Regions from separate parts of the Paenibacillus sp. FSL H3-0457 genome, predicted to be linked through region 1. Evidence: predicted binding sites of a transcription regulator. Region 1 holds the regulator's gene; the other holds the start of a gene.

Region 1 (16,585 bases):
ATCCGTAATCCGCAGTCTGGAGTCGGTAATTAACCGTTCTCTGGCTGTACGTTCATGACCAATCATCTGTAACACAACACCATGCAGGTTCTCAATGACTTCCTGTTCGGTCTGTCCCAATGTAATCTGGTTCGAGATCTGGAACAGGTTACCCATCGCCTCGCTACCTTCACCGTATATTCCTCTTACCGTCAATCCCACTTGGGAAACTGCGGTTAGAATACGGCCTATCTGCTGTGTCATCACGAGGGCAGGCAAGTGCATCATAACCGATGCTCTGACACCTGTACCTACATTAGTAGGACAGCTGGTTAAGTATCCTCTGCGATCATCAAAAGCATAATCCACATGCGCTTCAAAAGCATCATCTATTGCGGAAGCTTTCTCCCAGGCTTCTTTCACCTGGAACCCCGGATAGAGGCACTGGATACGAAGATGATCCTCTTCATTAATCATAATACTGACAGACTCATCCTCACTGAGAATAACCGCACCATTCCTGGATTCATTCGCAAGACTTGGACTGATGAGATGTTTCTCCACCAGCACCCGTTTGTCGAGTTCGTCAATATCGATCAGATCCAACGTATGAAAATCCCCAAAGGCATGAACGTCATCGTATTGAAGTACTTCGCTCAGCTTATTCAGCACCTCTTCCGATTGCTCATTGGAAGCCAGCATCGGAAACGGAACATGCTGAAGGTTGCGTGCAATCCGGACACGGCTGCTAATGACAATTTCGGAATCAGCCGCATCACTGCGCATCCAGTCGCTGAGCGCCTTCTCTGTAAAGCGCAGATTAGGCATTACGCATCCCTCCTACTCATGACAAACTTTACTCCTGAGCTATTCCTTTTTCAAGTCCTCTGATCTGGTCACGGATCTGGGCCGCCTCTTCAAATTCCTCTTGCGCGATGCTCTCCTGGAGCTCACGCTTCAGATCAGCGATTTGCCGTTTCACCTTGATGCGACCACCAGCTCGTGCAGGCACTTTGCCTACATGGGACGTATTACCATGAACCCGCTTGAACAAAGGATCCAGACGGCTGTCAAAATATTTATAACATGAACTGCAGCCGAAGCGTCCTATCTTACTAAATTGTGCGTACGTCATACCACACTCTTCACATTGAAGAGCTTTTGCAGGTGGTGTTCCTGCCGATCCACTTTTGCCGGCTGGATCAAAATCAAGCAATCCGGACAACAAGTTGTGAATGGAAAACCCACCTGCTGTTCCAGGGATCATTTCCCCTTTTTCACGGGCACATGACTCACAAATATGGAATTCCGTCTTCTCTCCATTTACGATTTTCGTAAAATGAAGTGTCGCCGGACGTTTATTGCATTCTTGGCACAGCATATTGATGTACCTCCTTTGACCCCGATAGTTTTCATTTACCGAGCAAAGATATTAACATCGCCTTCAACATTCTGGCACGAATTTGATCCCGGTAAGGAAGTTTGACCAATATAACCTCTCTAGATACAGCAGCTCGCATCAACCCGGCTTCCCGCTTGCTCAAGAAGCGCGCTTCTTCCAATTGATAGATCAGACCTTCGGCAGCTGTCTGCCCGATCTCTTCACCAATACTATGGTGCAAATGATTATGCAGAGCTGATTGGGCCGGTAATTCAATGCGCTGTATGCGAACATAACCACCACCGCCACGTTTACTCTCTACCAGGTATCCCTTCTCGAGTGTAAAACGTGTGCTGATGACATAATTGATCTGGGAAGGTACACATGAGAATTGATCTGCCAGATCATTACGCTGAATTTCAACCATTCCTTCGGGACTTTCATGCAAAATACTCTTCAGATATCGTTCGATAATATCAGAGATATTACGCATCCAATCATCCTCCACTGTCTGAAACGTTAAGTCAATAAGGACCCACACGCCCCCACAGAGTACACCTTCTCTACCCATTTAACCAATCAGGGAAACAGCGAATCTTGCTTCCACAGGTGCCAACAGGAGAGCGAAGGAAGCACGAAGGTCCTTTAATATTCCCTTGATCCTCTGATGAAATGAATCCCGTATATTGGCGATCATGCATCAGATTGTAGAAAGAAAGCTACTTAAGTATTAAACCTTTAGTTGACTTTGACTTTCTTTGACTTTATAACCATTATAGCATATTTTGTGGTTTTGCCAAGTGGGGTCACTATTCATTTTTTACGATTTTACACGAAATATTCCCCGGACACAAAAAAACCTCCCCAAAATTGCTGGAGAAGTCCATTGGTCTTTCAATCACGCCGTATTTCTATATAAGCTAATCAAGTTAAATGGAGCAGTGGGAATAGTCATCAGAAGAAATCGAGCAAATAGGTTTCCCGTTCAGGAATCGCTTGTTCCAAAGCCTTGATTGCTGTGTTCGGTCCGTGAATTCTTCCGATTCGTGCCATTTCCGTTGGTCTGCGATATCCCATCAGGACCGCGGTAAGGGATTGAATATCCACCTTAATGATCTGATCATCAGTAATTGGCTCCGATGTTTTCCATATGGACGCTGTTCCGTTCATTGCCACGTTTAATTGCCATACCCCTTCATTCCATGGAGCGTGGGCATCTTCTACCTGAAGTACAATCTGCACCGGTGAGTCCTGGCTTGCAAATGGATACTGGGATATAAACTGCTCTACACTAACGATACGCGCCATAAAATAAGGTACAATCTCCTGCTGAATCCGTGGATTATCCAATTGGAAGGCAAGCGTATCACTGGCAGGCGCCTGCAACGTAACTTCCTGGATCATGGAATCATGGTTAGCAATGAAGGTCCACAGCCCTTGCCTAGCCTCTTCATTCAGATAGATGATCTCTTTAATGGTAAATTTATTTTCCTTAACCTCATATAAAAGATAACCTTGTGCTGCATCAGCTTCATCGTAATATACAGCCTTCTGGCTGGTCCCATTAACAAGAACTGAATTCTCCCACCTTGCATCATCCCGAACCAGAGTTCCGTTATAACGCTCAGCATAAGCACTGTATACTTCCTTTAATATGCTGAGGCCTGGATCCCCACGTCGAATCGTTCCAGGTGTCGCTTTTTTCAGAGGCAAATGAGCTGTAGGTACTTTATAACGTTTAAATTCAACATACGTCTCCCATCCATACTTCCGATAGAAACCAAAAGAGAATGGATGCAAGAATGATATGCTCTGTTTGTTACGATTCATTTCTTCCAACGCATGCTTCAGCAGACCCGCTACCCAGCCTTTGCGTCTATACTCTGGCCAGGTGGCAACACCCGCAATACCGCCCATCTCGAACGATCTGCCATGAATATAGGTTTGAAAAGGAATGATGTGAAGTTTGGCTCCTAGCTGCCCGTCCTCATATACACCCCATATATCCTGTGACGAAAATTGACTCCGCCGTTTTTCTTTCTGTTCTTCACTCATTACTACTTGAAAAGCATATTCGGAGAGTGCCATCGCCGGTTCAAAATCATCTACCGTCAATTTCTGAATTTCCATGTTGTCCTACACCCCATTCGCTAGAGTTATATCAATCCAAATCATGGCCTGATATCTGATATATGTACCCCTTAGAGTGTGTCAGAGGATTCTTACAAAGTCAAATAGGAGATGCTTTCGCATCCCCTAAAATAAACAAATAAAAACCACCACCGAATAACATCGGCAGTGGTTCTTCGCTTGGCGGCGTCCTACTCTCCCAGGACCCTGCGGTCCAAGTACCATCGGCGCTAGAGGGCTTAACGGTCGTGTTCGGGATGGGTACGTGTGGAACCCCTCCGCCATCGCCACCAAACGCGATTTGTCGAAGCATAGCTTCTTAAAATCAGATATGGAACTGAAAATCATACACACGTTCTGTGATGTACCAATTTTCATTTCAGAGATCGTTCTCTGAAAACTAGATTCGAAACGAAACATGCGATTTACAACTTGCTATTGGATAAGCCCTCGACCGATTAGTACTGGTCAGCTCCATGCATTGCTGCACTTCCACCCCCAGCCTATCTACCTCGTCGTCTTCAAGGGGTCTTACATACTGGGAAATCTCATCTTGAGGGGGGCTTCACGCTTAGATGCTTTCAGCGTTTATCCCGTCCGTACATAGCTACCCAGCGATGCTCCTGGCGGAACAACTGGTACACCAGCGGTACGTCCATCCCGGTCCTCTCGTACTAAGGACAGCTCCTCTCAAATTTCCTACGCCCACGACAGATAGGGACCGAACTGTCTCACGACGTTCTGAACCCAGCTCGCGTACCGCTTTAATGGGCGAACAGCCCAACCCTTGGGACCTACTTCAGCCCCAGGATGCGATGAGCCGACATCGAGGTGCCAAACCTCCCCGTCGATGTGGACTCTTGGGGGAGATAAGCCTGTTATCCCCAGGGTAGCTTTTATCCGTTGAGCGATGGCCCTTCCATGCGGTACCACCGGATCACTAAGCCCGACTTTCGTCCCTGCTCGACTTGTAGGTCTCGCAGTCAAGCTCCCTTATGCCTTTGCACTCTTCGAATGATTTCCAACCATTCTGAGGGAACCTTTGGGCGCCTCCGTTACTCTTTAGGAGGCGACCGCCCCAGTCAAACTGCCCACCTGACACTGTCCCCGCACCGGATTACGGTACCAGGTTAGAACCTAGATACGATCAGGGTGGTATCCCAACGTTGCCTCCACGCAAGCTGGCGCTCACACTTCAAAGGCTCCCACCTATCCTGTACAGATCGTACCCAAATTCAATATCAAGCTGCAGTAAAGCTCCATGGGGTCTTTCCGTCTTGTCGCGGGTAACCTGCATCTTCACAGGTATTAAAATTTCACCGGATCTCTCGTTGAGACAGCGCCCAAGTCGTTACGCCATTCGTGCGGGTCAGAATTTACCTGACAAGGAATTTCGCTACCTTAGGACCGTTATAGTTACGGCCGCCGTTTACTGGGGCTTCGGTTCACAGCTTCGGATTGCTCCTAACCACTCCCCTTAACCTTCCAGCACCGGGCAGGCGTCAGCCCGTATACTTCGCCTTACGGCTTCGCACAGACCTGTGTTTTTGCTAAACAGTCGCTTGGGCCTTTTCACTGCGGCCCCCTCGTGCTATTCACACTACCGGGGCACCCCTTCTCCCGAAGTTACGGGGTCATTTTGCCGAGTTCCTTAACGAGAGTTCTTCCGCGCGCCTTAGAATACTCTTCTCGCCTACCTGTGTCGGTTTGCGGTACGGGCACCATCACCTGGCTAGAGGCTTTTCTTGGCAGTGTGAGATCATGACCTTCGCTACTATAATTTTCGCTCCCCATCACAGCTCAGCCTTACAATGTGCGGATTTGCCTACACATCAGCCTTACTGCTTAGACGGACATCCATCAGTCCGCGTCACTACCCTACTGCGTCCCCCCATTGCTCATAACGGCTTACGGTGGTACAGGAATTTCGACCTGTTGTCCTTCGACTACGCCTTTCGGCCTCGCCTTAGGTCCCGACTTACCCTGAGCGGACGAGCCTTCCTCAGGAACCCTTAGGCTTTCGGCGGATCAGATTCTCACTGATCTTTTCGTTACTCATCTAAGCATTCTCACTTGTATAATGTCCAGCGCTCCTTACGGTACACCTTCAACCCTTATACAACGCTCCCCTACCCCTGATGCAAAGCATCAAGCCATAGCTTCGGTGGTGTGTTTAGCCCCGTTACATTTTCGGCGCAGAGTCACTCGACCAGTGAGCTATTACGCACTCTTTCAATGGTGGCTGCTTCTAAGCCAACATCCTGGTTGTCTGTGCAACTCCACATCCTTTCCCACTTAACACACACTTGGGGACCTTAGCTGATGGTCTGGGCTGTTTCCCTTTTGACAATGGATCTTAGCACTCACTGTCTGACTCCCGGAAGTAAGTCTATGGCATTCGGAGTTTGACTGAGCTTGGTAACCCTTGCGGGCCCCGCACCCAATCAGTGCTCTACCTCCACGACTCTGTTTTCCGAGGCTAGCCCTAAAGCTATTTCGGGGAGAACCAGCTATCTCCGAGTTCGATTGGAATTTCTCCGCTACCCCCACCTCATCCCCGCATTTTTCAACATGCGTGGGTTCGGGCCTCCAGTGCGTGTTACCGCACCTTCACCCTGGACAGGGGTAGATCACCCGGTTTCGGGTCTACGTCCACGTACTAAGTCGCCCTATTCAGACTCGCTTTCGCTGCGGCTCCGGCTCTTCACCTTAACCTTGCACGGGAACGTAACTCGTAGGTTCATTCTACAAAAGGCACGCCATCACCCCTAAAACGGGCTCTGACTTTTTGTAAGCACACGGTTTCAGGTTCTATTTCACTCCCCTTCCGGGGTGCTTTTCACCTTTCCCTCACGGTACTGCTTCACTATCGGTCGCTAGGAAGTATTTAGCCTTGGCAGATGGTCCTGCCGGATTCATACGGGGTTTCACGTGCCCCGCACTACTCGGGATCCGTCTCGGAGGGAACAGACTTTCAACTACAGGACTTTTACCTTCTTTGGCGGGCCTTTCCAGACCTCTTCGCTTAAGTTCCTTTGTAACTCCATGTGAGACGTCCCACAACCCCAAAGAGCAAGCTCTTTGGTTTGGGCTTCTCCGCGTTCGCTCGCCGCTACTGACGGAATCACTATTGTTTTCTCTTCCTCAGGGTACTTAGATGTTTCAGTTCCCCTGGTATGCCTCTACATAACCTATGTATTCAGTTATGAGTAACTGGAAATTACCCCAGCTGGGTTTCCCCATTCGGACACCCCCGGATCAAAGCTTGCTTACAGCTCCCCGAGGCAGTTTCGTTGTTCGCCACGTCCTTCATCGGCTCCTAGCGCCTAGGCATCCTCCGTGTGCTCTTAGTAGCTTAACCATTTTGTTCCGGTTTCGGTCGCTCGCTTCCCTTGTTTTGCTTGCGCAAAGCCAAAAGTCGCTCTCACCCGATACCATCACAAAAGCAATTTAACTACCTTTATACACTTGACTTGTTTGCACAAGTTCAGCTTAAAGGAATGTTCTAATTCGCGTTTGTTTCGTTTCGATATCTAGTTTTCAAAGAACAAGCCAAATAGATGAAATTGTTTGGTGGAGCCAAGCGGGATCGAACCGCTGACCTCCTGCTTGCAAGGCAGGCGCTCTCCCAGCTGAGCTATGGCCCCTCAAATTCCATCAAAACTGAACAAATGGATAAGTAACTGTGTTGCTGTTGCAGGTTCTGAGAACCTGCATATTTGAATGTTTCCGTTGCAGGAAACGATTCTCCATAGAAAGGAGGTGATCCAGCCGCACCTTCCGATACGGCTACCTTGTTACGACTTCACCCCAATCATCTATCCCACCTTCGGCGGCTGGCTCCTTGCGGTTACCCCACCGACTTCGGGTGTTATAAACTCTCGTGGTGTGACGGGCGGTGTGTACAAGACCCGGGAACGTATTCACCGCGGCATGCTGATCCGCGATTACTAGCAATTCCGACTTCATGCAGGCGAGTTGCAGCCTGCAATCCGAACTGAGGCCAAGCTTTGTTGGGATTGGCTCCATCTCGCGATTTCGCAGCCCGTTGTACCTAGCCATTGTAGTACGTGTGTAGCCCAGGTCATAAGGGGCATGATGATTTGACGTCATCCCCACCTTCCTCCGGTTTGTCATAAGCAGTCTATCTAGAGTGCCCATCCGAAATGCTGGCAACTAAATATAAGGGTTGCGCTCGTTGCGGGACTTAACCCAACATCTCACGACACGAGCTGACGACAACCATGCACCACCTGTCTCCTCTGTCCCGAAGGAAAGATACATCTCTGCATCGATCAGAGGGATGTCAAGACCTGGTAAGGTTCTTCGCGTTGCTTCGAATTAAACCACATACTCCACTGCTTGTGCGGGTCCCCGTCAATTCCTTTGAGTTTCAGTCTTGCGACCGTACTCCCCAGGCGGAGTGCTTAATGTGTTAACTTCGGCACCAAGGGTATCGAAACCCCTAACACCTAGCACTCATCGTTTACGGCGTGGACTACCAGGGTATCTAATCCTGTTTGCTCCCCACGCTTTCGCGCCTCAGCGTCAGTTACAGCCCAGAGAGTCGCCTTCGCCACTGGTGTTCCTCCACATATCTACGCATTTCACCGCTACACGTGGAATTCCACTCTCCTCTTCTGCACTCAAGTCACCCAGTTTCCAGTGCGATCCGGGGTTGAGCCCCGGGATTAAACACCAGACTTAAATGACCGCCTGCGCGCGCTTTACGCCCAATAATTCCGGACAACGCTTGCCCCCTACGTATTACCGCGGCTGCTGGCACGTAGTTAGCCGGGGCTTTCTTCTCAGGTACCGTCACCTTGAGAGCAGTTACTCTCCCAAGCGTTCTTCCCTGGCAACAGAGCTTTACGATCCGAAAACCTTCATCACTCACGCGGCATTGCTCCGTCAGGCTTTCGCCCATTGCGGAAGATTCCCTACTGCTGCCTCCCGTAGGAGTCTGGGCCGTGTCTCAGTCCCAGTGTGGCCGATCACCCTCTCAGGTCGGCTACGCATCGTCGCCTTGGTGAGCCGTTACCTCACCAACTAGCTAATGCGCCGCAGGCCCATCCCCAAGTGACAGATTGCTCCGTCTTTCCAGTTTCCTTCAGGCGAAGAAAACAATTATTCGGTATTAGCTACCGTTTCCGGTAGTTGTCCCAAACTTGAGGGCAGGTTGCCTACGTGTTACTCACCCGTCCGCCGCTAACCATCAGAGAAGCAAGCTTCTCTTCAAGTCCGCTCGACTTGCATGTATTAGGCATGCCGCCAGCGTTCGTCCTGAGCCAGGATCAAACTCTCCAATAAAGTATTGAAAAGAGCGATAAGCTCATTTTGAATCTGACGATTCATTGTGAATCAAAAGTTACTATCCATTTGTTCAGTTTTCAAGGAACTTGTATGTCCGTTTATGTTGATGTTTGTCAACCGGACAGGAATCTTATCATATCATGTTAACTAACTTACTGTCAACACTTTGTTTTCGTCATCTTTCAAATGATTATGACAATCATTCGTTTGAAGCGACAAGAAATAATATATCACGTAGTGATTTATTTAGCAAGCATTTTTAATCAACCTTTTGATATCATCATATCTTCATCTACGGCGTCTTGTCTCCAACCTGTTTCGACAGATTAGCACATGCTCTGAACCCAAGATGGGATAACGATCCCGGCTCTTCTGTTCGTTTGAAGAAAGTGATCCAAAAACTCTATAATAAGGTATATAGATATAGAGATAAGGTTAAGCAGTCAAGTGTACTACTTTCATAAGTAGCCTATGAACAATCGTATATCCATCTCGCATTGCACCTTTACACAGATCACGTACTCCATTCACAGCTAGCTATTACATATCAAAGTTATGAATAAACTCATTATTAACCTATATGGGGTGATCGCACTTGAAGCAATGGTTGAAGAACAGACGCAAAGGTTACGGCAAAAAGTTGGTTTCCATCCATGCGTGGAATGCCTGGATTGTTGTGATCCTTGCTATAACAGGTCTTATGCTGGTAGGCGGCTTTTGGCGCGAGATACTCGGAATTGGACGTGTCTGGTTAAAATGGCTACATATCATCGTTGGGCTAGCTATGCTGGCACCCGTAGTATATTACTTGATTTTGGCCGGAAAGCACTGGAAACAACTTCGAAATAGGCCTTGGCAAAGGGTGAACACCATCTTTGTTCTTGCGCTGCTGGTAGGCTGGATCCTCTCGGGTATTGTATTATGGCAGTTCAAGCTAGCTGGACCTCGATGGTCGAATGCTGCACTTTTGATCCATGACCTGCTGACTTGGGTGGGCTTACCTTATATTATCTATCACTCCATCACTCGGACCAAATGGTTAAAGGATCCTGCACGTCGTGCGGTTAAAACCACTACAACTTCAACACGAACTCAAAATACAGCTGACCCATCTGATTCAATATCGGATGAAAAAGAAACTCCGGCTCCTATATCTTCTTCCCAGTTTGATCGCAGTTCCGAGAGAGATCCCCTCAAATCAGAGGAGCGACCTCAACCGTTGTATACACGACGAGCTTTCATCCGTTCTGCTGTGGGGGTTGGTCTCGCCGTGACTCTTGGTCCTACTTTTATATCCTGGGTAGGACGAAATCTCAAGATCGATAACAGTATTGATAGCATGCTGGAGAACGACCCTAACCGCATGGTTCCTCTGCCACAACCGCTGTCTGCCTCTTCACCTCCCATTGGAGGCGGGGCTGAAGGTCATTTCCGCGTATATACGGTTACGCCCATACCGTCCTTCTCCAATGCTAACTGGTCTTTCCGAATCGATGGACTGGTTGAACGGGCACAGGTCTGGAATTGGGAACAATTCGTGAAGCTGGCGCGCACCGTACAGGTTAGTGATTTCCACTGTGTAACGGGCTGGTCTGTATATAAGAATACCTGGGAAGGCATTTCTCTTGCACAGCTTTTGAAACAAGCCGGGGTCAAACCGGAAGCTCACAGCGTGAAGTTTTATTCCGGTGATGGTGTGTATACGGATGCCATTACGATGGATCAAGCACAAATGGAAGATATTATGGTCGCTGTCATGCATGATGGCAAACCTATTCCTGCTGATCTTGGCGGTCCCGTACGGCTCGTTATTCCTCAGATGTATGCCTATAAATCAGTAAAATGGTTGAATCGCATTGAACTCATCGACAGCGAACATATCGGTTACTGGGAAGAACGAGGATATGATAAGGATGCATGGCTTACAGGCGCATCTCAGCGCATCCCTAACAATTTAAGTGGATCATGATGAGATAAGATTGGTGAGCGTTCTTTCGTTGTAAAAATAATTCAATAAATAGCAAAAGCCCCCGACCACATATTCGTGTCTTCGGGGGCTTTTTTCTTTTTCCTCATTATGAACTCTCTGATTACACTTTAACCCTGTGGGTTCAAAAGACGTACAAGTTCGTCCTCATCCTCAATCGTAGGAATGCCAAGATCATGGGCTTTGGTTAGTTTACTACCTGCCTTCTCTCCGGCAATAACCAAATCTGTCTTTTTCGACACACTGCCAGTCACCTTCGCTCCGAGCGCTTCCAGTCTTTGCGTTGCCTCTTCCCGCGTCAATTGGTGCAGCGTTCCGGTCAAGACGACCGTTTTACCACTGAAGAAGGAATCTTCCACAACAGCAACGGCTGGTGCCTCAGGTGCCTGAGCTTTCACGCCCAAGTTAAGCATTTTCTCAATTGCAGCCTGTGTAAACGGATCTGCAAAAAAGTTTACGATGCTCTCTGCCACAATACCACCGACGTCGGGTAGTTCAACCAGTTCTTCCACGGTTGCATTCATAATGGCGTGCAGATCTCGATAATGATCAGCGAGCATGCGCGTTGTCGATTTACCTGTGTTCGGAATACCCAGTGAGTATAAGAAGGAAGCCAAGTCTCTATCTTTACTAAGCTCAAGCGCAGCGATAAGGTTGTTCGCTTTCTTTTCCCCAAACCGCTCCAGCTTCACCAGATCATCAAACTGTAACGTATACAGGTCGGCAGGCTCACGTACGTTCAATTCATCATACAACTGAATCGCTGTTTTCTCACTGAACGTCTCGATGTCCATAGCATCACGGGAAGCAAAATGGGAAATACGTGCCACCGTTTGTGGTTTACACGCAAGTCTATTGTTGCAGAACAGATGCGCTCCGCGTTGCTCCAGTGGGAATCCACATGCAGGACACTGCTCAGGGAAGACGATCTCCTCGCCATCACTCTCCTCCGTCACTTTACCCAGAATCTCAGGAATGACGTCGTTGGAGCGACGGATAAAGACCCGTGTGCCCAGAGCGAACTTCAGATTTTTGCGCTCAATATCGCCGACATTGTTCAGCGTACAGTTCTGTACCGTTACCCCGGCAAGTTCAACCGGTTCTACGCGTGCCAGCGGAGTTACTTTACCAGTACGGCCCACATTCCATACCACAGCGTTAAGAACCGTCGTGGTCTCTTCAGCCTCGAATTTATATGCCACCGCCCAGCGAGGGAATTTATCGGTATAACCCAACACTTCGCGGGTGCGCATGTCCGTAATTTTGATAACAGCTCCATCGATCAGATAGTCCAGCTGACCCCGGTTCTCCTGAATCGCGGCCAATTGCTCCATCACATCATCAAACTCATGGAAATACGTGATGGATGGATTAACTTTGAATCGGTTCTCACGCAGGAAGTCCATCATCTGCTGATGATTGGCAAACTGAATGTCATCCGAATAACCTACATTATAAAAATAAGCATTCAGCCTACGCTCAGCCGTAGCCTTCGGATTCAGGTTACGGAGCGCTCCTGCTGCTGCATTACGCGCATTCTTGAGTGGCTCTGCCGCTGTCTCATTGTATCGGTCCAAGACAGACAGATTCATGATGCCTTCACCCTGTACTTCAATCGTACCGCTTGTGTAAGGAATTTTGAGCGGAACGGATCGGATCGTTCTTACCTGTGCCAAAATACCTTCACCTACGGCACCGTTCCCTCGTGTAGAGGCTTGCACCAACTCACCGTTGGTGTATGTCAGGTTCAACGTCAATCCGTCAAACTTCAACTCAATGACATAACCTGGTTCCGGTAAAGGCGTATCGGGATTTTTACTGTTATAGTCATTAATCAGTTTTAGTACACGGGTATTCCAGCTCCGAAGCTGCTCAATATTCTGTGCTTTGTCCAGACTCCATAATGAGGATAAGTGGCGATGCGGGGTAAACCCCTTTAGCAGTTCGCCACCCACACGCTGTGTTGGAGAATCAGGCAGAACCATGCCGCTTTCCTGTTCCAGCGTAACCAGTTCATCGTACAGAAGATCATACTCCTTATCGCTGATCTGTGGCTGATCCATCGTGTAGTACTGATAATTATGCTGGTTCAGCTCGGTAACGAGTTGCTCCATCCGGTGCATCGGGTCCATACAGGGCCATCCCTCCGTTAATTTGATCTATGTAGAAGGAACACTCCTATTGCACTGAACTGTGATAACAGAAAAACTTTCTGATCGATGTCATCCCCGGACTTCTTTTAATCCATTTTAAAAGGTGGAAATCCGGGGATAAAGGCGAACGCTATGCTTCTTCAAGTTATTTCTGCTCTCTCTGTTATCGTGCAAAAGGAGGTTTCGTTCTTATTCTACTTTCGTAATTGGGGCAAATCCGGCAAGCAAACGTTTCACACCCACCGGAGCCGGGAAGGCAATCTGCAGTTCGGTATCATTACCTGTCCCTTTGACCGCAACAATGGTGCCTGTCCCCCATTTGCCATGCTGCACTTTATCTCCTGCCTTGAATCCTGCTTCACCATCAGAAGCTACCGGCTTGGAAGCAGATGATGGCGTAGAATATGTTGGGCGGGAGACACTTGTGGTCACACGCGAAGTTGGCGTGGATGAGGTAGCAGATGAACCGCTTTTACTTTGGTGATCAAAGAGCTTGGTGCCGCCACCGAAGTTACTTCCTCCACTAGAGCCTAACCCACGTCCACCATATGAGCCGCCTCCACTACTTCCACGTCGGTAACGATCACGAGCCATGGAAGTGTCTTCCTTCAGCTCATCCGGAATTTCATCCAGGAAGCGGGAAGGCGGGTTCGCTGTTGTACGTCCAAACAACGTACGCATCTGGGCACAGGACAGGAACAGTTGCTCTTCCGCACGCGTGATCCCTACATAAGCAAGTCGGCGTTCTTCCTCCAGCTCTTCATTGTCCATAAAGGCACGGCTATGCGGGAAGACCCCTTCCTCCATACCCACGATAAAGACAACCGGGAACTCCAGACCTTTGGCGCTGTGCATGGTCATCAGGGTAACCGCGTCGCTCTGATCCTCTTCATCATCGTTCATGCTGTCGATGTCAGCAATCAATGCAAGATCGGTGAGGAACGACACGAGCGTTTTGTCTTCATTATTTTTCTCAAATTCCATCGTTACCGACAGGAACTCTTCAATGTTCTCCAGCCGTGCACGGGATTCGAGTGTGTTTTCATTTTGCATCTCAAGACGGTATTGGCTCATCTCAAGAATCTTCTCGGTCAGTTCAGTTACAGACAGATACTCTACCATCTGATGCAACGCAGCGATCATGTCATAGAACTCCACCAGCGCATTCCGCGTACGACCAGCAAAACCAAGATCATCTACGACCTGAAGTACACGGAAAATAGAAATTCCACGCTCTCCTGCCGCAGCCGCAAGCTTAGCTACCGTTGTATCACCAATGCTACGTTTCGGTACATTAATGATCCGGGTAAGACTGATATCATCGTCCGGGTTAGATAACAGGCGCAGATACGCCAGAATGTCCTTGATCTCTTTACGATCATAGAACTTGATGCCGCCGACAATCTGATACGGAATATCAGACTTGATCAGAATTTCCTCTATAACCCGGGACTGGGCGTTAGTACGGTATAAAATAGCATGGTTCTGATAGGATTTGCCGTTCTTTACATTTTTACTAATCTCGGAGGTAACAAAATACCCCTCATCATGCTCGGAATCCGCACGGTACACCTTGATCTTCGAGCCACCCTCTTTGTCCGTCCACAGTTTCTTCGGTTTACGCCCTGTATTCAGGCCGATCACTTCATTGGCTGCATTCAGGATATTGGAAGTTGAACGATAGTTCTGCTCCAGCAAAATCGTGTTTGCTTCAGGGTAATCTTTCTCAAAGTTCAGGATATTGCTGATATCCGCCCCACGCCAGCGATAGATCGACTGGTCACTATCCCCTACAACGCAGATGTGATGGTGACTGTCAGCGAGCATACGGCACAGCATGTACTGTGCACGGTTCGTATCCTGATACTCGTCCACGTGAATGTATTGGAATTTCTTTTGGTAAAAGTCGAGGACTTCCGGCACTTCTTTGAACAGTTGAATAGTCTGCATAATGAGATCGTCGAAATCAAGTGAGTTGTTGGCTCTTAACTTTTTCTGATACATCTTATATATCTTCGCTACAATACCCTCGAAATAATCTCCTGCCTGCTTCTCATATTGCTCCGGACTAATCAGTTCATTCTTCGCCGTGCTCATCATGGATTGAACTGCTTTGGGCTCGAATTTCTTGGTATCAATATTCTGGTCTTTCATACAGCTGCGAATAACAGATAATTGGTCCGATGAGTCCAAAATACTGAAGTTGGAGGTAAAGCCAATACGTTCAATATCACGACGCAAAATACGCACGCACATGGAGTGGAACGTGGATACCCATATGTCGCGGCCTTGGGAGCCACCAACTAGTTGGGATACACGGTCCTGCATCTCACGGGCGGCTTTGTTCGTAAAGGTAATCGCTAAAATGCCCCACGGGGGTGCTTTCCGTGTTGCAATGAGGTAGGCAATCCGGTGTGTTAGCACCCGGGTCTTGCCGGAGCCCGCTCCGGCCATAATCAGCAGCGGGCCATCCGTTGCCTCGACGGCTTGCCGTTGAGGGGTGTTAAGCCGTGCAACGGCATCATGTATATTTACAGGTTGCATGCATGCATGCTCCTTTCGTTGGTTGGTCTATAAAGCAAAATTAATAGGTTACACTCGCCACTCCGATGACAGAATAATCTTCCGATCGCTGTTATTCCCGGATTTTTCGATCTACTTTTTCAAAGGTAAAAATCCGGTAATAAAGGCGAACGCTCCGCTTCTCCAGCTTATTTCTGTCCTCTTCGTTCTCGTGTAAAAATTAGTTTAGCTTATATTTAAAGGTAGTAAAAATACAAGAGAGAACACTTCGTTTCTGTGTAAACCTTACTCTTGTATACGAATTGCTTAATTAGTAAGGGCAAAGTTCTATTTTAACAGATCATAAGGGGAAAATGGGGGAATGGTAAACTAAACCGATTAAATGGTTCCTTTTACAGCCAACACCGTCTCAAGTGCCTTAGTTAAATCGCTGTACACAATGTTACCTACCACGACAGTATCTGCCACTTGGGCAGCTTGCGCGGCTTTCTCCGAATCATCAATTCCGCCGCCGTAGATAAGGTGTGCCCGATCCAATTGTCTGTGTGTCTCACCAACAAGCTCCATATCTCCGAACGTTCCGCTGTACTCCATGTACACGATTGGAAGATTGAGCAGACGCTCCGCAGCCTGGGCATATGCCACCGCAGCTCCTGTCGTCAGATCCGTATCTGCGCCAGTCAACCGAGCTACCGTGGAGTTTGCATTGAGCACAATATAACCCTCGGCAATAAGTAGATCCCACGGGATGAGATAACCATAACGCTCTATCGCTTGCTGGTGGTGCCCAATCATCCATTTGCTGTCCGTTGCATTCAAGACCATCGGGATCAAATATCCGTCAAACCCGGGAACAACAGCCTCCAGATCGGATACTTCAAGCACACATGGCAACTCATAACGACGCACACGGGACATCAGGTCTACCGTGTTATCATAGGTAATCCCCGAAGATCCGCCAACGATAATTGCATCGGTCCCCGACATACAGACCAGATCGAGTTCTTCGTCCGTAATTTCCCGGTCTGGGTCAAGCTTAAATACATGTCTCCACTGCTTAATCATGTCTATCAACGAACATTCCTCCAGAGGTTCTTCTGCATCCTAGAAAGCTTGTAA
Region 2 (16,585 bases), 990 kb from region 1:
AGCATCAAATATAATTTCAAATTTATTACCCGCAGCATCCTCACGAACGCGTTTGTTATTCTTTATATAATAAATAGAGGCGCCTGATTCTTTAGCTTGTTTCCGTGCATGTTGACTTGCTTTGTTTAAAATTTCTTGGAGTTGTTTTCGATTTGTAAACATCCTGAGTCCCCCAATCTAAATTTCTGTTTATTATATCATAAACTAAAAAACCACCAACCAGATTTACTGGTTGATGGTTTTTGACTCTAATGGAGGCGAGGGGAGTCGAACCCCTGTCCGAAGATAACGACACATAAGCTTCTACGGGTGTAGTCACAGTTTTGATGTCACCCGAGTATCGCCCCGTAACCGGCTATACGTTGGGTCAGCCTGATTGTCTTCTTCAGCACACCCCAGGCGGAGATGTGACAGCGTATCCCACTACTAGTTAGCCCCTATCCCTGTCACATGGGCGATGCAGGGTAGAAGCACGCACACAGTTTCTTAGGCTGCGAAAGCGTAGTTTGTTTGTTGTTTGCCGTTTAATAGGCTTTAGCGTTGATAAAGCGGACGCGTCCCCACTACCCGCTACCCATGCTCGAACTATCCCCGTCGAATCCATAAACGCCCCCTCAATGAAGAAGGGCTCCAGGATTAATCCGTGAATACGGAGCAAAGGTGCTGCACATCTTTTTCCTCCAAGGTAAAAAGATGCTTCTTTCAAACTCGGCATTCCAGTCTGCTACATGAGTAATCATAACACAGGACACATCACCGAAATAGTACAGATTGCTGGAAGACATTCCAGCAGGCTGAGCATGTGTACAAGGTTATCCAATACAACAGGCTCAATCGTCTACATATTATACCGCGTCGCCAATCGGAAGTAAAGTTTACCCAGATCGGCTCACGAACAACTGTACCTTAGTATTTTACCCACGCGCCTGATAAACTACGCAACAGCTGATAATTTAAATTCATCACCGCACTCTCCATGCTCCTGGCAATTTTCTTAGTCACACACAACAAAAATCAGCCAACTGCACACTTCGGCTATTCACATCAAATCACCTTCCCCAAACACAAATAAAAAAAGCCTCAATCTTGCCCATTGCAGGACAAACCTTGAGACTCCTTAACTCATACATCAATCTTCCTAGCTTCATCATAAAAAACTATCTTATACACTTAAAGTAAAGCCTTTACGCCCAGCGCTCCACTTAACGCGCAACCTTCTGCTTTTCGCGCAGTACCCGTTGGATATCACGTTGTGCATCCCGCTTAGCCGCAGTCTCCCGTTTATCATACTGTTTCTTACCTTTACCCAGTCCAAGCAAGAGCTTTGCATAACCATTGCGGATATAGATTTTCAGCGGCACAATGCTGTACCCATCCTGTTTCGACAGCCCGAGCAGCTTGTGAATCTGCACTTTATGCATCAACAACTTGCGCGTACGTGTCGGATCGAGCGGATTATTTCGGTTCCCTTGTTCAAAAGGACTAATATGCATATTATGAATATGAATCTCACCGTTTCGAATCGTGGCAAATGCATCACCAATATTCGCACGGCCGTTACGAAGAGATTTGATCTCCGTTCCGGTAAGCACCATGCCCGCTTCATACGTATCTTCAATGAAGTAGTCATGGGAAGCCTTTTTATTCTGTGCGAGCACTTTACTCTGTCCATCATTCTTGCCCATGTCCTCACTCCTTCTCCGTAAAATAAGCCGGTACCATGCTCTATAGCAGCGCACCCAATGTTGCACCAAGGTACCACGTGCCAGACCCTAATTGTAGCAAGTACGGCTGTTAAAATCAAGAAAGAGGCGACCTCTGCCGCCCCTCCTCATTACACCACTTTCAGACTGTGCGAAACAACACACCGGCTGAAGTGACTATTTTCTCCAACGCTTAACCTGGAGGAACGACTTGTAATCCATTTCTCCAAGTTACGTTAGCTTTATTTTTTCTTTTTCCGTACAAAAGCTGCCGTGCCGTTACCAGCTTCACCTTTGCTCTTCTTCCGCTTGCGTCGTGGTGCTCCGCCTTCCTGAGCGCCACCAGGAGTTGCATTCTCTCCAATAAATACGCCGCTCGGCGAAGTGTTTTTGCGTCCACTTCCGCCTTTGCCACCTTTATTGCCGCCCTTGCCTGACTTAAAGCTTCCTTCACCGCGACCGCTGCCGCTGTTCAGGCCACTTCCTTGTCCACCGGTTGAACTAGTATCCGATCCACCCGATGTAGAGCTATAACCGCCTTTACCTGAGCCAAAACCAAAGCTCACTGCGCCTTTACCCCGGCCAGTTGATCCTCCAGCATCACCAGCACGACGCTCACCTTTTGGTTTGCCGCCGCCTTTACCTGCGTAGCCACCAGATGAGCCTGCGCCCGCGCCTGCACTCGCTGCTCCACCGCGACCGCCACGTCCACCTTTGCTGCTTTCTTCCGTTGATCTGCCACCACGGTTGGCTCCAGCAGCGGATGAGCCGCCTTTGCCGCCTCGCGAACCGCTGAATCCACCTGGTCCACCCTTGGCACCGCCGCGACCGCCACCACTTGCTGGGCGACCACCTTTACCGCCACGTCCGCCACCGAAGCCGCCAGGACGTTCACCGCGAGGTTTCATATCGACCATTTCAAAATCAATCGTATACTCTTCCATGCTTACACGTGCCACACGGATCTTCACTTCATCACCGATGCGGAAGACTTTCGAGGTACGTTCACCAATCAGAGCCATATGCTGATCGTCAAAATGGTAATAGTCGTCCGTGAGTGCGCTCAGGCGAATCAGACCTTCAACCGTGTTCTCCAGTTCAATGAACATACCAAAGCTGGTCACACTGCTGATCATGCCTTCGAACTCTTCGCCTACTTTGTCGAGCATGTACTCGGCTTTTTTCATTTTCTCCGTATCCCGCTCAGCTTCTACCGCCACACGTTCACGTTCCGAAGACTGCTGCGCAATATCGGACATGCGCGCTGCCAGATATTCCTGACGGTTCTCCGGCAAAGCACCATTATTTTCAATGACTTCGCGAATCACCCTGTGAATGACGAGGTCGGGATAACGACGAATTGGAGACGTAAAGTGACTATAGAATTCTGCCGCGAGGCCAAAGTGACCTGACATTTCAGAATCATACTTCGCCTGTTTCATAGAACGCAGCATCATTGTGCTAATAACGGTTTGTTCTTTTGTTTCTTTGATATCCTCAAGCAACGATTGAAGCGCCCGTGGATGAATCGCATTGCCACGTCCTTTGACCTGGTGTCCAAAATTCGCCGCAAAGGCGAGGAAATTTTGCAATTTTTCCTGGTCCGGGTCTTCGTGCACACGATAAATGAAAGGAACCTTCAACCAGTGGAAATGCTCTGCCACTGTTTCGTTCGCTGCCAACATGAATTCCTCAATGATTTGCTCTGCAATCGAACGCTCCCGTTTTACGATATCTACCGGTTTGCATTCTGCGTCCACAATGATTTTGGATTCTTCAAAATCAAAGTCAACCGCACCACGGCGCATACGCATAGCACGCAGCTTCAAAGCAATCTCTTTCATCAGATGGAAATCATCTACCAGATCCTTATAACGCTCGAGCAATTCCGGCTCTTCACCCTCAAGGATTTTACGGACGTTGGAATACGTCATCCGCTCTTTGGTTTTGATTACACTTGTGAAAATGTCATGTTTAACAACCTTCATCTGGTCGTTAAACTCCATCTCGCAAGACAGTGTCAAGCGGTCTACCTGCGGGTTCAAACTACAGATCCCGTTGGACAAACGCTGTGGCAGCATCGGAATAACCCGATCCACCAGATACACACTGCATCCACGGTTGTAGGCTTCCTGATCAAGCTTGGAATTCTCCTGCACATAATAGCCAACGTCGGCAATATGAACACCCAAACGATAGTTCCCGTTAGGCAGTTTCTCTACGTTAACAGCATCATCCAGATCCTTGGCATCTTCGCCATCAATCGTGACAATGTTAAGCCCGCGCAGATCACGGCGACCCTGTTGTACAATCTCTTCATCCGTGATGGAGTCTGGTGCTTTCTCCGCCTCTTCTACCACCTCATCAGGGAAAGCTTCAGGCAGCTGATGCTTGCGAATGACGGACAAAATATCAATACCCGGCTCATCCTTATGACCGAGAATCTCGATCACTTCACCCTCGGCCGCCGCACGACCCTCCGGATAGCTGACGATCTTGGCTACGACCTTCTGTCCATCAACCGCCCCAGCAAAGTTGGTACGTGGGATGAAAATATCGCGATTAATCCGTTTATCATCCGGAATGACAAATCCGTACACCTCATGACTCTGGAACACACCAACGACTTGTGTCACAGCACGAGTAACAATACGGACGATCTCACCCTCCAGGCGACCACCTGAAGGTCCTTGAGATGTGACTTTAACCAATACCGTATCACCATTCATCGCACTTTTCATATCATTGGCGTGAATGTACACATCCGGGTGCTCCCGATCCTCAGGGATAAGGAAAGCGAAACCTTTGGCGTGAGCCTGTAAACGTCCACGTACCAAATCCATGCGCTCTGGCATGCCATAGCGATTGTTACGGGTCAGCAAAACTTTACCGGATTCCTCCAGCGTATTAAGCATAATCAAAAAGGCTTTGAAATCAGCTGCATCTTCAATAGCGAAGTGCTGTTCCAACTCCTGATAAGTCATAGGTTTATAAGCGGTTTCCCGCATGAAGTCGAGCAATTGTTGTTCTGTTATCATTAATATATTCACCTCGGGAAACATAAAAGTGTAAGCAAGTCTCATCTCTTTATGTATCGGAATTCTTACCTTTTTCATGCAATACAATATCATTGCTGTGAAGAGTGTAGTAGTACAACCATACTATCTCATACCCTAGTATACACGAATTCAATCCGGCCCATCCGTACCTCGCAAAAAAACCACAGTTGCCGGGCGCTCCTCTAAAATCACGCTTTCACGTATCTCTACAGCATTTTATGCGATACACGTGCTGTGCGCATCTGGAAAAGGACTACATCCGAAAATTTTCTGTACACATGACATTCATTATAGGGAGTGAGTTCGCGTAACGAATAAGCGAGGGACATACCATACATGATAGGGGTGTGTTGCATGTTAAGGAAGGAAAACCGAACAGAAGTGAGAAGAAGACCGAAAATCATGGAGTCTATAGATTAAATTGTTGGGAAAGTTTGGACGCGTAAGAATTTATTAAAAAACCCCCGTTTCTTCACGAAACGAAGGTTCATCAATTAAGACATTAGCTTAAGCTATTCATTGAACAGCAGTTCCAATTCTTACTTGGAAGCCACCGTAACAACAATAGACAAAATCATAAATCCTGCACCCAGTACCACCGTTGCACGTTGCAGGAAGAGATCCAATCCGCGCGCTTTCGTTTTACCGAAAAGATGTTCCGCACCACCGGAGATGGCACCCGCCAAACCAGCGCTTTTCCCGTGCTGCAGTAATACTACAGTGATTAGACCGATCGAGAAAACAACGAGCAGCAATTTCAAAGCAATATCCATTCTTTCCACCTCCTACCCATGTGGGCATACATCTCACCATAAAAACAGTTACTTTAATTGTAACATAGCTATGGTTGTACTACAAGTAGTACAGTTTATACAATGCCCTAAATTTCACCATCTGCGTGATCCTTACGTTATACCATTACTTCGTTGCAATAAAAAAGACAAGCCGGTTACCCGGCTTGCCCGTAAAAGCTGGATATCCAGCTTATTTTTTAAGGTTGTAGAATCCTTTAAGACCATTGTATTGAGCCAGTTCACCCAGTTGATCCTCAATGCGGAGCAATTGGTTGTACTTCGCGATACGGTCAGTACGGGAAGGAGCACCCGTTTTGATTTGACCAGCGTTAGTTGCAACAGCGATATCAGCGATTGTGCTGTCTTCGGACTCACCGGAACGGTGAGAGATTACAGCTGTGTATCCTGCGCGTTTAGCCATTTCGATTGCATCAAATGTTTCAGTCAATGTACCGATTTGGTTAACTTTGATCAGGATGGAGTTACCGATACCTTCGTTGATACCTCTGCCCAGACGCTCAGTATTTGTTACGAACAGGTCATCACCAACGAGTTGTACTTTGTCTCCCAATTTCTCAGTGAGCAATTTCCAACCATCCCAGTCATCTTCGGACATACCGTCTTCGATTGTGATGATTGGGTATTTCTCAACCCATGAAGCCAGAAGATCAACATACTCAGCAGAAGTGTAAGATTTACCTTCGCCAGCAAGTGTGTACTTACCATCTTTGTAGAACTCAGTGGAAGCAACGTCCATACCCAGGAATACGTCAACGCCTGGTTTGTAACCAGCTTTTTCAATTGCTTCGATGATTGTAGTGATTGCTTCTTCGTTCGAACCAAGGTTCGGTGCGAAACCACCTTCGTCACCTACAGCTGTGTTCAAGCCTTTGGAGCTCAATACGGATTTCAAGTTGTGGAAGATCTCTGCACCTACGCGAAGAGCTTCTTTGAAGCTTGGTGCTCCAACTGGAAGAACCATGAACTCTTGAACGTCGATGTTGTTGTCAGCATGCTCACCACCGTTGATGATGTTCATCATTGGAACTGGCAATGCTTTAGCGTTGAATCCGCCCAAGTAAACGTACAATGGCAGGTCCAGAGCGTCAGCAGCTGCGCGAGCTACTGCCATGGATACAGCCAGGATTGCGTTAGCGCCCAGTTTACCTTTGTTTGGCGTACCATCCAAAGTGATCATCAATTTGTCGATACCCAGTTGATCCAATGCATCCATACCGATAACTTCTGGAGCGATTGTTTCGTTTACGTTTTTAACAGCTTGCAGAACGCCTTTACCGAGGTAACGGGATTTGTCGCCATCGCGAAGCTCAACTGCTTCGTGGGCACCAGTGGATGCACCAGATGGAACGATTGCGCGTCCGATTGCGCCGGACTCCAGGTATACTTCAACTTCTACTGTAGGGTTACCGCGGGAGTCGAGGACTTCGCGAGCGTACACGTCAGAAATAATAGTCATTTGTGATAATCTCCTTTATAGTTGGGATTTAATTTTTGGACCAACTTGTGTTTGCTCTTATTTTACTACATCAGCAGAATCGTCTTCCAATCGCTGTTATCCCCTGATTTCTTTGAACTTATTTTCATAAGTTGAAATCATGTGATAAAGGCGAACGCTTCGCTTCTTCAGACTATTTCTGCTGCCTTCGTTCAATGCGCAAACACCAAACCGCCCAATTATATATGTTGTTGTGTAACTTATTTACGGGTAGCGATGACAGATGTACCTGTCATTTCAGCCGGTTTAGGCAATTGCATCAGGTCAAGGATCGTTGGCGCGATATCTGCCAGGATTCCGCCTTCACGCATCGTTACATTTGCATCAGTAACGATGAATGGAACCGGGTTCGTTGTATGAGCTGTGAACGGACGTCCTTTCTCATCGAACACCATATCCGCGTTACCATGATCCGCCGTGATCAGTACAACGCCGCCTTTGGCAAGTACTGCATCCACAACACGGCCCATGCACTCATCTGTTACTTCAACCGCTTTGATGGTAGGCTCCAGCATGCCGGAGTGTCCAACCATGTCAGGGTTAGCAAAGTTCAGAATGATGGCGTCATGTTTGTCTGCTTCGATCTCGCGAACACATGCGTCAGCTACTTCATACGCGCTCATCTCCGGTTGCAGATCATACGTTGCAACTTTTGGTGAGTTGATCAGTACACGAGTTTCGCCCGGAAGCTCCACATCACGACCGCCGCTGAAGAAGAAGGTAACGTGCGGGTATTTCTCAGTTTCTGCAATACGCAGTTGTTTTTTATTGTTCTGTACCAGAACTTCACCCAGGGTGTTGTCGAGGTTCTTCGGCGAATAAGCCACATAACCTTCAACCGTCTCGCTGAACAAAGTCAAGCATACAAAGTGCAAGCCCACAGGGAACTTCGGACCACGATCGAAACCGCGGAAATCCTGGTTCGTGAATACTTGCGACAACTGGATCGCACGGTCAGGACGGAAGTTGAGGAAGATAACGGAATCGCCGCTCTCTACCAAACCTACCGGCTCACCATCCGCTTTGACGATAACCGTTGGTTCAACGAATTCATCAAATACGGACTTCTCATACGATTCTTCAACCGCTTTGAGTGGGTCAGTGTATTTTGGTCCATCGCCATAAACGATGGCGCGGTATGATTTCTCAACCCGTTCCCAACGTTTGTCACGGTCCATCGCGTAATAGCGACCTTGAACCGTTGCGATTTGTCCTACACCGACTTCTTCAATCTTAGCGATCAGCTTCTGTATGAAGTCTTTACCACTGTCTGGCATAACATCACGGCCATCCATGAAAGCATGAATATATACATCATTCATTCCTTCTTTTTTGGCCAGATCCAGCATAGCAAACAGGTGGTCGATGTGACTATGTACGCCGCCATCGGACAACAAGCCGTAGAGATGAAGCTTTTTGCCGCTTTGTTTCGCTTCGCGAACAGCTTTGACAAGTGTTTCATTGTCGTAGAACTCGCCGTCACGAATGGATTTGGAGATACGAGTCAAATCCTGGTATACGATCCGGCCGGCACCAATATTCAGGTGACCTACCTCGGAATTTCCCATTTGCCCTTCTGGCAAACCTACAGCTTCACCGCAAGCAGTGAGTGTTGTATGTGGGAATTGGCTCATGAAACGGTCGTAGTTCGGTTTTTTGGCTTGCGCTACCGCATTGCCTTCCACCGTGTTACGCAGACCAAAGCCATCCATGATGATCAGTGCTACAGGTTTTGGAGCTGTCATCTTACTTCGCCCCCTCAACAAGCGCGATGAACGAAGCCGGCTGCAAGCTGGCACCGCCAACAAGTGCGCCGTCGATGTCGCTTTGTCCGAGGTATTCTGTTACGTTCTCCGGTTTAACACTGCCGCCGTATTGAATACGAACTGCATTCGCAACCGTCTCGTTGTACAGATCCTTCACCAGCGTACGGATGTAAGCAATAACTTCATTCGCATCTTGGGAAGTGGAGGATTTGCCTGTACCAATCGCCCAGATCGGCTCATAAGCAATAACAACTTGTGCCGCTTGCTCTGCAGACAGACCTGCAAAAGCAGCTACTGTTTGCACTTTGCATACGTCTTTTGTTTGGTTCGCTTCACGCTCTTCAAGCGTCTCACCAAGGCAGAAGATTGGAGTCAAACCGTGACGGAATGCTGCATGCAACTTTTTATTGACAGTCTCATCGGTTTCCGCAAAATATTGACGGCGCTCCGAGTGACCAATAATGACATAATCCACACCCAGGTCTTTCAGCATCACGCCGCTGATTTCACCTGTGAATGCACCGTTATCTTCAAAATGAAGATTTTGTGCACCAATTTTGATGTTTGTACCTTTAACCGCTTCTACCAGGGATGGCAGATTTGTAAACGGTGCGCAGATTACAGTTTCTACGCCTTCAACTTCCGCTTTTCCTTTAACTTCCTGAATGAAGTCATTGGACTCGGAAACCGTTTTGAACATTTTCCAGTTACCTGCGATAATCGGTGTTCTCATGGGTTTCAACTCCTTCATGCTATAGACTACTAAAACTTACTTGTCGTTCAATGCCACTACGCCTGGAAGTACTTTACCTTCCATGAACTCGAGCGATGCACCGCCACCTGTAGAGATGTGGTTCATCTTGTCAGCCAATTTGAACTTCTCAGCTGCTGCTGCGGAGTCACCGCCACCAATTACAGTGTAAGCTTCTGTCTCAGCGCAAGCTTCCGCTACTGCACGAGTACCGTGGGAGAATGGCTCGATTTCAAATACGCCCATTGGTCCGTTCCAAACAACCAATTTGGAGTTTTTGATTACATCAGCATAGATCTCACGTGTTTTAGGACCGATGTCGATACCTTCCCAATCTGCTGGGATACCATCGATGTCAACGATTTGTGTGTTTGCTTTCGCACTGAAATCGTCAGACACTACGATATCTACCGGCAGGTAGAAGTTTTTGCCCAATTTTTTCGCTTTTTCGATAAAACCGAGAGCAACATCAAGTTTGGAATCATCCAGCAAGGATTGTCCAATTTCATGTCCTTGTGCTTTGAAGAACGTGTAAGTCAGACCGCCACCGATGATTACGTTGTCTGCAATGTTCAGCAGGTTGTCGATTACATCGATTTTGTCCTTAACTTTGGATCCACCAATGATAGCTGTGAAAGGACGCTCAGGGTTGGAGATTGCTTTACCCAACACTTCAAGTTCTTTCTCCATCAACAAACCGGACACTGCTGGAAGCAAGTGAGCGATTCCTTCAGTCGAAGCGTGTGCTCTGTGAGCCGCGCCAAACGCATCGTTAACGAAAACGTCAGCCAGTTCAGCAAATTGTTTTGCCAGTTCCGGATCGTTTTTCTCTTCGCCTGCGTGGAAACGAACGTTTTCAAGCAACAATACGTCGCCGTTGTTCAGTTCAGCGATTTGAGCTTTAACAGCGTCACCAACAGAACCGTCAGCTTTAACAACTGTTTTACCAAGCAATTCAGACAAACGCTCAGCTGCTGGAGTCAAACGCAAAGATTCAACCACTTCGCCGTTAGGACGACCCATGTGGCTTGCCAAAATGACTTTAGCGCCTTTTTCAATCAAGAAGTTGATTGTAGGAAGCGTTGCACGAATACGTTTGTCATCTGTAATTTTACCATCTTCGAGCGGCACATTGAAATCTACACGGACAAAAGCCCGTTTTCCTGTCAATTCGATATCGCGTACACTTTTTTTGTTCATCTGTATTTCCTCCGCACCCATGTATTTGGTGGACCAATCAAGAGCTAAAATCCCTCGTCAATCCTGGTGTTTTTGAGAAATTTGCAAAATGTAGATATATAAAGAGCGGAAACAATATAGCATCTGTTTCCGCTCTATGTTATTACAGATATTACTTAATCATTTTTGCAAAGTGCTCCAAAGTGCGAACCAATTGTGCAGTGTAGGACATTTCATTGTCATACCAAGCTACAGTTTTAACCAATTGTTGGTCGCCAACAGTCAGAACTTTAGTTTGAGTTGCATCAAACAGGGAACCGAAAGTGATTCCTTGAATATCGGAAGATACGATTTCGTCTTCTGTGTATCCGAAAGTTTCTGGATCGGAAGCTTCTTGCATAGCTGCGTTAACTTCTTCAGCAGTTACTTTTTTGTTCAGAACAGTTACGAGCTCAGTCAGGGAACCAGTAGCTACTGGTACACGTTGAGCTGCACCATCAAGGATGCCTTGCAGTTCTGGGATTACCAGACCGATTGCTTTAGCAGCACCAGTTGTGTTAGGGATGATGTTTTCAGCTGCTGCGCGAGCACGACGGAAGTCACCTTTAGGGTGTGGAGCATCCAACGTGTTTTGGTCGCCAGTGTAAGCGTGAATTGTAGTCATCAAACCTTGAACGATTCCGAATTTGTCTTGCAGTGTTTTTGCCATAGGTGCCAGGCAGTTTGTTGTGCAAGATGCGCCGGAGATTACAGTTTCAGTACCGTCGAGGATTTCATGGTTTACGTTGTAAACGATGGTTTTCATGTCGCCAGTAGCTGGTGCGGAGATAACAACTTTCTTAGCTCCACCTTTCAAGTGTTTCTCAGCTGCTTCTTTAGTTGTGAAGAAACCAGTACATTCCAGAACGATATCTACGCCCAGGTCGCCCCAAGGAAGTTCTTCTGGGTTACGGTTAGCCAATACTTTAACTTCTTTGCCGTTCACTTTGAAGAAGCCATCGTGTACTTCAACATCGCCATCGAAGCGACCTTGAGTTGTATCATATTTGAGCAAATGAGCGAGCATTTTAGCGTCAGTCAAGTCGTTGATTGCTACTACCTCGATGCCTGCTACATTTTGAATACGGCGGAATGCCAAGCGTCCAATACGTCCAAAACCGTTAATACCTACTTTAATCATGAGTAAGTTCCTCCCAAGTTTTGATTAATTTTTTATGAAACTTATATATTCAAGACAGACGGTGAAGTCCGTCAAGACAACAATAGTTGTGATACAAAGTAAAACCTTATTCCATTTCAGCAACGATGACTTCGGCAGCAGCCTCATCAATAATCAGAATATCTTCCTGACCAAATCGTAACACGGAATGTATAGCAGCAGCTTTGCTTTTGCCACCTGCAATTCCAATCACAACATCGGTTCGTTCAATATCCTGAAGTCGCATACCCAGTGTAAGCATGGTATGTACCACCTTACCCTGATCATTAAAGTAATAACCGAAAGATTCAGATACGGCCCCTTGCTCCTGAAGTTCATCTATAATCTCCGTCGCAAGTTTGCGTCTTTTGGCCATCTCTACGGCATCACCAATTCCATGAATAACAATCCGTGATTGCCTGATCAGCTGCAGAATCTCCTGAACACTAGGGTCCTGGATTAATGATTCATAGGCATGATCACTGAGCAAATCCGGTACATGCAGGAGTTTGTATTGCGCCCCTACCCGTTTTGCCATTGTGGATGCGATCGTATTAGCCTGAATTTCAAGGCTTTCTCCAAGTCCACCGCGTGCTGGTACGAACCAGACACCTTTGAGCGATGTTGGCGGATTTAGTTGTTCTGCGACTTCGGCCGTTGTTGAACCACCAGTAACGGCGACAACGTCGTTGTCACTCATGATATTGCCGAGAGCCTTCGCTCCGGCTCTGCCCAGTTCCCTTTTGGCAAATGGAGAAACGTCCGAATCACCAGGAACCACAACTACCTTTTGCAGACCGTAGGCTTGCTTGATGCGCTCTTCCAGCTCGGATAATCCGAACAGCTCTTTGGCTACGGGCTCTAACTGCTGCAGCAAATCATACCCTGCCTCACTGATCTTCATTCCTGCACTGTCAATTTCAATAAGTCCCTGAGCCTTTAACAGATCGGTCTCAGCCCTCAGAACCCGCTCGGTCATCTGCATGGAATTAGCTAACGTTCTCCGTCCGATCACATCCGATAACATGATCTGTTGCAGAATCGTATACCTCTTTTTCAAGATATCCATGAGATCAGGCAGAAGCTGCTTTTGTACTTCTAAAATCGTTCGCATGCTTTCCACTCCCGCAAGTTCTCGTTCTAAGCTCTCTTTCGTGGCCCTAAAACGTCCCGGGTTAACTTTTTAAGTCCCACGTCTATTCTACCTAAAACTGACGCGACATGCAAGTGTTTCAACGTGTTATTTCGACACGCATTCAGCGTTTGTACGCGCCTATTTTCACAATCCCAGACTTCCATGATCTAGGACTAGCTCACACATACCATATATAGAAGAAACAAATGAATTCAATCTACATATCGCTCAGAATTACATTTCATACGGCATGTCCAAAACCTCTAATAGCATTTACTTAAATGCACTCTTTATCCACTCTTCTTCATCATGATCATTTTTAGGTTAATCCAAACCAATACCACAACGAACTGCTTGCAATTAAATATTTCATGAGCTATAATCATTATTGCTGTCATATATTTAGAAAGCTACATAAATTGGTAGCAAATTAATGTGCGCCCGTGGTCCAATGGATATGACGTAGGCCTCCGAAGCCTGAGATCCAAGTTCGATTCTTGGCGGGCGCGCCATTTTTATTTAACAGCTCATAACCCATTTAACCAATGAAACCGGAAAGGTTTCTTTTTTTTGCAAGTTAGTTTGACTTTCTTTGACTTTTTGTTTGGAATTGTTTATTATGTGGGTAATACGGTAACAGTTTAAGTATAAACACCAATAACATTTACATTCCAAGGAGGTTTTTCACGTGAGTTTTATTCCAATGGTCGTTGAACAGAGCAACCGGGGTGAGCGCGCCTACGACATCTACTCCAGATTGCTGAAGGATCGTATTATTTTCCTTGGTAGCGATGTTAATGACGTAGTGGCTAATGCCATTATGGCACAGATGTTGTTCCTGGCTGCGGAAGATCCGGAGAAAGACATTCACTTATACATCAACAGCCCAGGCGGATCGATTACAGCCGGTATGGCGATTTACGATACAATGCAATTCATCAAACCGGATGTATCTACCATCTGTGTAGGTATGGCGGCTTCCATGGGTGCATTCTTGTTGAATGCCGGTGCAAAAGGTAAACGTTTTGCATTACCAAACAGTGAAATTATGATTCACCAACCACTTGGTGGTGCACAAGGTCAGGCTTCTGACATCGAAATCCGTGCTCGCCGCATCCTGAAAATGCGTGATACGTTGAACCGCATCATCTCTGAGCGTTCAGGTCAACCGCTGGAGCGGATTGAGAAAGATACAGATCGTGACTACTTCATGAGTGCTGCTGAAGCCGCCGATTACGGTATCATTGATAAAGTCATCGAAAACGTAGGATCACAAGGCATCTAAGTGTGACGTAGACCACGGTCTATGCGTTAACATAATCAACACCTAACGTAATCAGCAACATATAATTGTGTTGTCTATACGAGAAGAAGCCCTCATCATAATTATGATGGGGGCTTCTTTTTTCATTTTATAAGGAAGAAAACTTAAGAGTGCATAATAATGATTCTTTATTTGGTTCCATTTACATTACTGAAAGGTTCCGTGCCTTTAGGGAGAAGCTCTTTATACGTAAATGGCATTTCAGGGAATCCTTCTGCGTACGCCGTATACTCATACAACTGGAAGAACACAACTACACCCGTTGGTGTCACATAGAAATCTTGATCTTTATTCAGCCCTTTGTAACCGTCGAGGTATCCACCGCGGGCTTTCAGTTGTTCACCCACTTTTTTACTCAACGTCTCGCGCATGGTTTTGTTATTTTGCAGCACATCATCTAATGTAAGCTCCTTGCCTGTGTCCAGTGCAAAGGTGTGGCCAGTACGGTATGTCATGCCATGAGCGCCAGCATAATCTTCATATCGTTGTGTAATGAGTCCCAGCACGCCTTTTTCGTTGTACGTCACTACATAGGAGCTCTCAAATGCATATGGACGGTTGGCTGTTGCACCGCCGAATTCAGATGTCTGTTTCTTGAAGTCAGCTACATAAGCATCCACTTCGTCTTTCAGCACTTTGTTGATCGCCGCTTCAGCTTCTTTGCTGGCAAGTCCACTCACTTGCGGATATTGAACATCTACTTCAGCATTTTTTACAGTAACATTAACTGTTGCCGCTTTAATTTTAACGTTATTTTGTTTCACCTTGCTGAGTGTCAACGTTTTGGTTTTGCCATCCCAATTCCCCTGTACACCCAGATAATCTCTCATTGCCGAGAATGGGATATATAATCGACCCTGAATCAATTTTGCTTCCACCTGAGGGTAATAACCGTTAATATAAACGTTTGGCTGTCCATCCATCAGGCTAACGGTCATCGCATTGTTGGCTGCCGTTACCGTATATGACTTGGTTTTCGCATCATATTTCAGCGTTCCACCTGCCACATCTTTAACTGCCGTAAGAGATACCCAAGTTGAACCACCTTGAAGAAGTCCTTTTTGAGTCAGTGTTTTTCCACCCGACTTCAGGGTCACCTCAGCTGTGGTTGTCACTTTCGAGGATACCGATGCCGCCTGAACCGAACTGTCCTGCCACACCGAACCGCTACCTACAATAATTCCTGCTGCAAGCAACGCACTTGTCCATTTTTTCCATGATGTCATATATAAAACTCCTCTCTGAATTCACAATTAGGGATCATTGCGTATGTAATCCTGACCTGATCGCATATCTCATACGCTCACCTCTCTATTATAATTAACCCGATTTCGGAAAGGTTTACAGCTCGAGTTACAATGTTGATGAATATCAGTAGGAAAATATATGGGGATATGACCTTTTTGTCACGAACAACTATACAAAAAAGATACCAATATACAGCATTTCATGTTGCTTCAAAAAGGTACCCTTCTATATAACTTCATCAAAGTTTGCTTTTCCAACAAAAAAAGACTCTGTCCATAGGACAAAGTCTTTGTCATTATTTCGTTGTACCCTTCAAATGACACTTAAAAAGGTTCTTGAGTTTACAATCCTTAGTTCACTCTTATTTATTTCATTTCATACGTGATATTCAGGATTGTACTTACTTTAACCTGGCCCGTTTCAATCTCAGTACCACCTGCTGTATCTTGTGCTTTGGACATCAACGCCTCGCTTGCATAGAATACAGGCACATTGGCATCACCTTGGCTCACGGAAAGAACAGCACCCAGTTGACGCTTAACTGCTTTTGCAATGGCGCCCGCTTTCGCATCTGCATTGGCAACAGCTTTTTCAATCACTTGGGATTCATAACTTTCCGGATTTTCTACAGTAAAGCGTACGTTTTCAATATTGTTGGCACCCGCACCCGAAGCAGCATCGAGCAACTCGCCAATCTTGTCCATCTGACGATATGTGACTGTCAGCGTATGATGCGCTGTATATCCTTTAATTTGTTGTCCGTCTTTTTCGCTATACGTATAGTTGGGTTGTACAGAGAACTGACTCGTTTGAATGTCGTCTGCACTGATCTTCCACGTATTCTTCAGCAAGTTGGATACCTTTTGAACTTTGGCAGCATTCGCTTTTTGAGCAGATGCAGCTGTCTCTGCA

Evidence for each region. Region 1 encodes CtsR, which represses protease genes until heat stress. Its sites were predicted from a motif close to ATGGTCAATAAAGGTCAAACA; they were not measured.
Region 2: a site for CtsR is predicted at 13,681-13,701, ahead of clpP (ATP-dependent Clp endopeptidase proteolytic subunit ClpP). Genes of this name have one in related genera too.

What each region holds. Positions count from the first base shown of each region.
Region 1 is NZ_CP150283.1:6,196,670-6,213,254, forward strand. Features, by position in the region: gene MHH25_RS27430 (protein arginine kinase) at 1-807, opposite strand, end outside; gene MHH25_RS27435 (UvrB/UvrC motif-containing protein) at 836-1,360, opposite strand; gene MHH25_RS27440 (CtsR family transcriptional regulator) at 1,392-1,853, opposite strand; gene MHH25_RS27445 (GNAT family N-acetyltransferase) at 2,315-3,490, opposite strand; rRNA gene rrf (5S ribosomal RNA) at 3,669-3,785, opposite strand; rRNA gene MHH25_RS27455 (23S ribosomal RNA) at 3,929-6,851, opposite strand; tRNA gene MHH25_RS27460 (tRNA-Ala) at 7,062-7,137, opposite strand; rRNA gene MHH25_RS27465 (16S ribosomal RNA) at 7,246-8,800, opposite strand; gene MHH25_RS27470 (molybdopterin-dependent oxidoreductase) at 9,399-10,772, shown strand; gene ligA (NAD-dependent DNA ligase LigA) at 10,901-12,922, opposite strand; gene pcrA (DNA helicase PcrA) at 13,133-15,487, opposite strand; gene MHH25_RS27485 (heptaprenylglyceryl phosphate synthase) at 15,845-16,540, opposite strand.
Region 2 is NZ_CP150283.1:181,800-198,384, reverse strand. Features, by position in the region: gene MHH25_RS00960 (hypothetical protein) at 1-162, opposite strand, end outside; RNA gene ssrA (transfer-messenger RNA) at 250-614, opposite strand; gene smpB (SsrA-binding protein SmpB) at 1,203-1,685, opposite strand; gene rnr (ribonuclease R) at 1,946-4,741, opposite strand; gene secG (preprotein translocase subunit SecG) at 5,302-5,535, opposite strand; gene eno (phosphopyruvate hydratase) at 5,747-7,033, opposite strand; gene gpmI (2,3-bisphosphoglycerate-independent phosphoglycerate mutase) at 7,273-8,817, opposite strand; gene tpiA (triose-phosphate isomerase) at 8,819-9,571, opposite strand; gene MHH25_RS00920 (phosphoglycerate kinase) at 9,608-10,789, opposite strand; gene gap (type I glyceraldehyde-3-phosphate dehydrogenase) at 10,941-11,948, opposite strand; gene MHH25_RS00910 (sugar-binding domain-containing protein) at 12,055-13,080, opposite strand; tRNA gene MHH25_RS00905 (tRNA-Arg) at 13,539-13,613, shown strand; gene clpP (ATP-dependent Clp endopeptidase proteolytic subunit ClpP) at 13,790-14,386, shown strand; gene MHH25_RS00895 (DUF4163 domain-containing protein) at 14,554-15,651, opposite strand; gene MHH25_RS00890 (SIMPL domain-containing protein) at 16,039-16,585, opposite strand, start outside.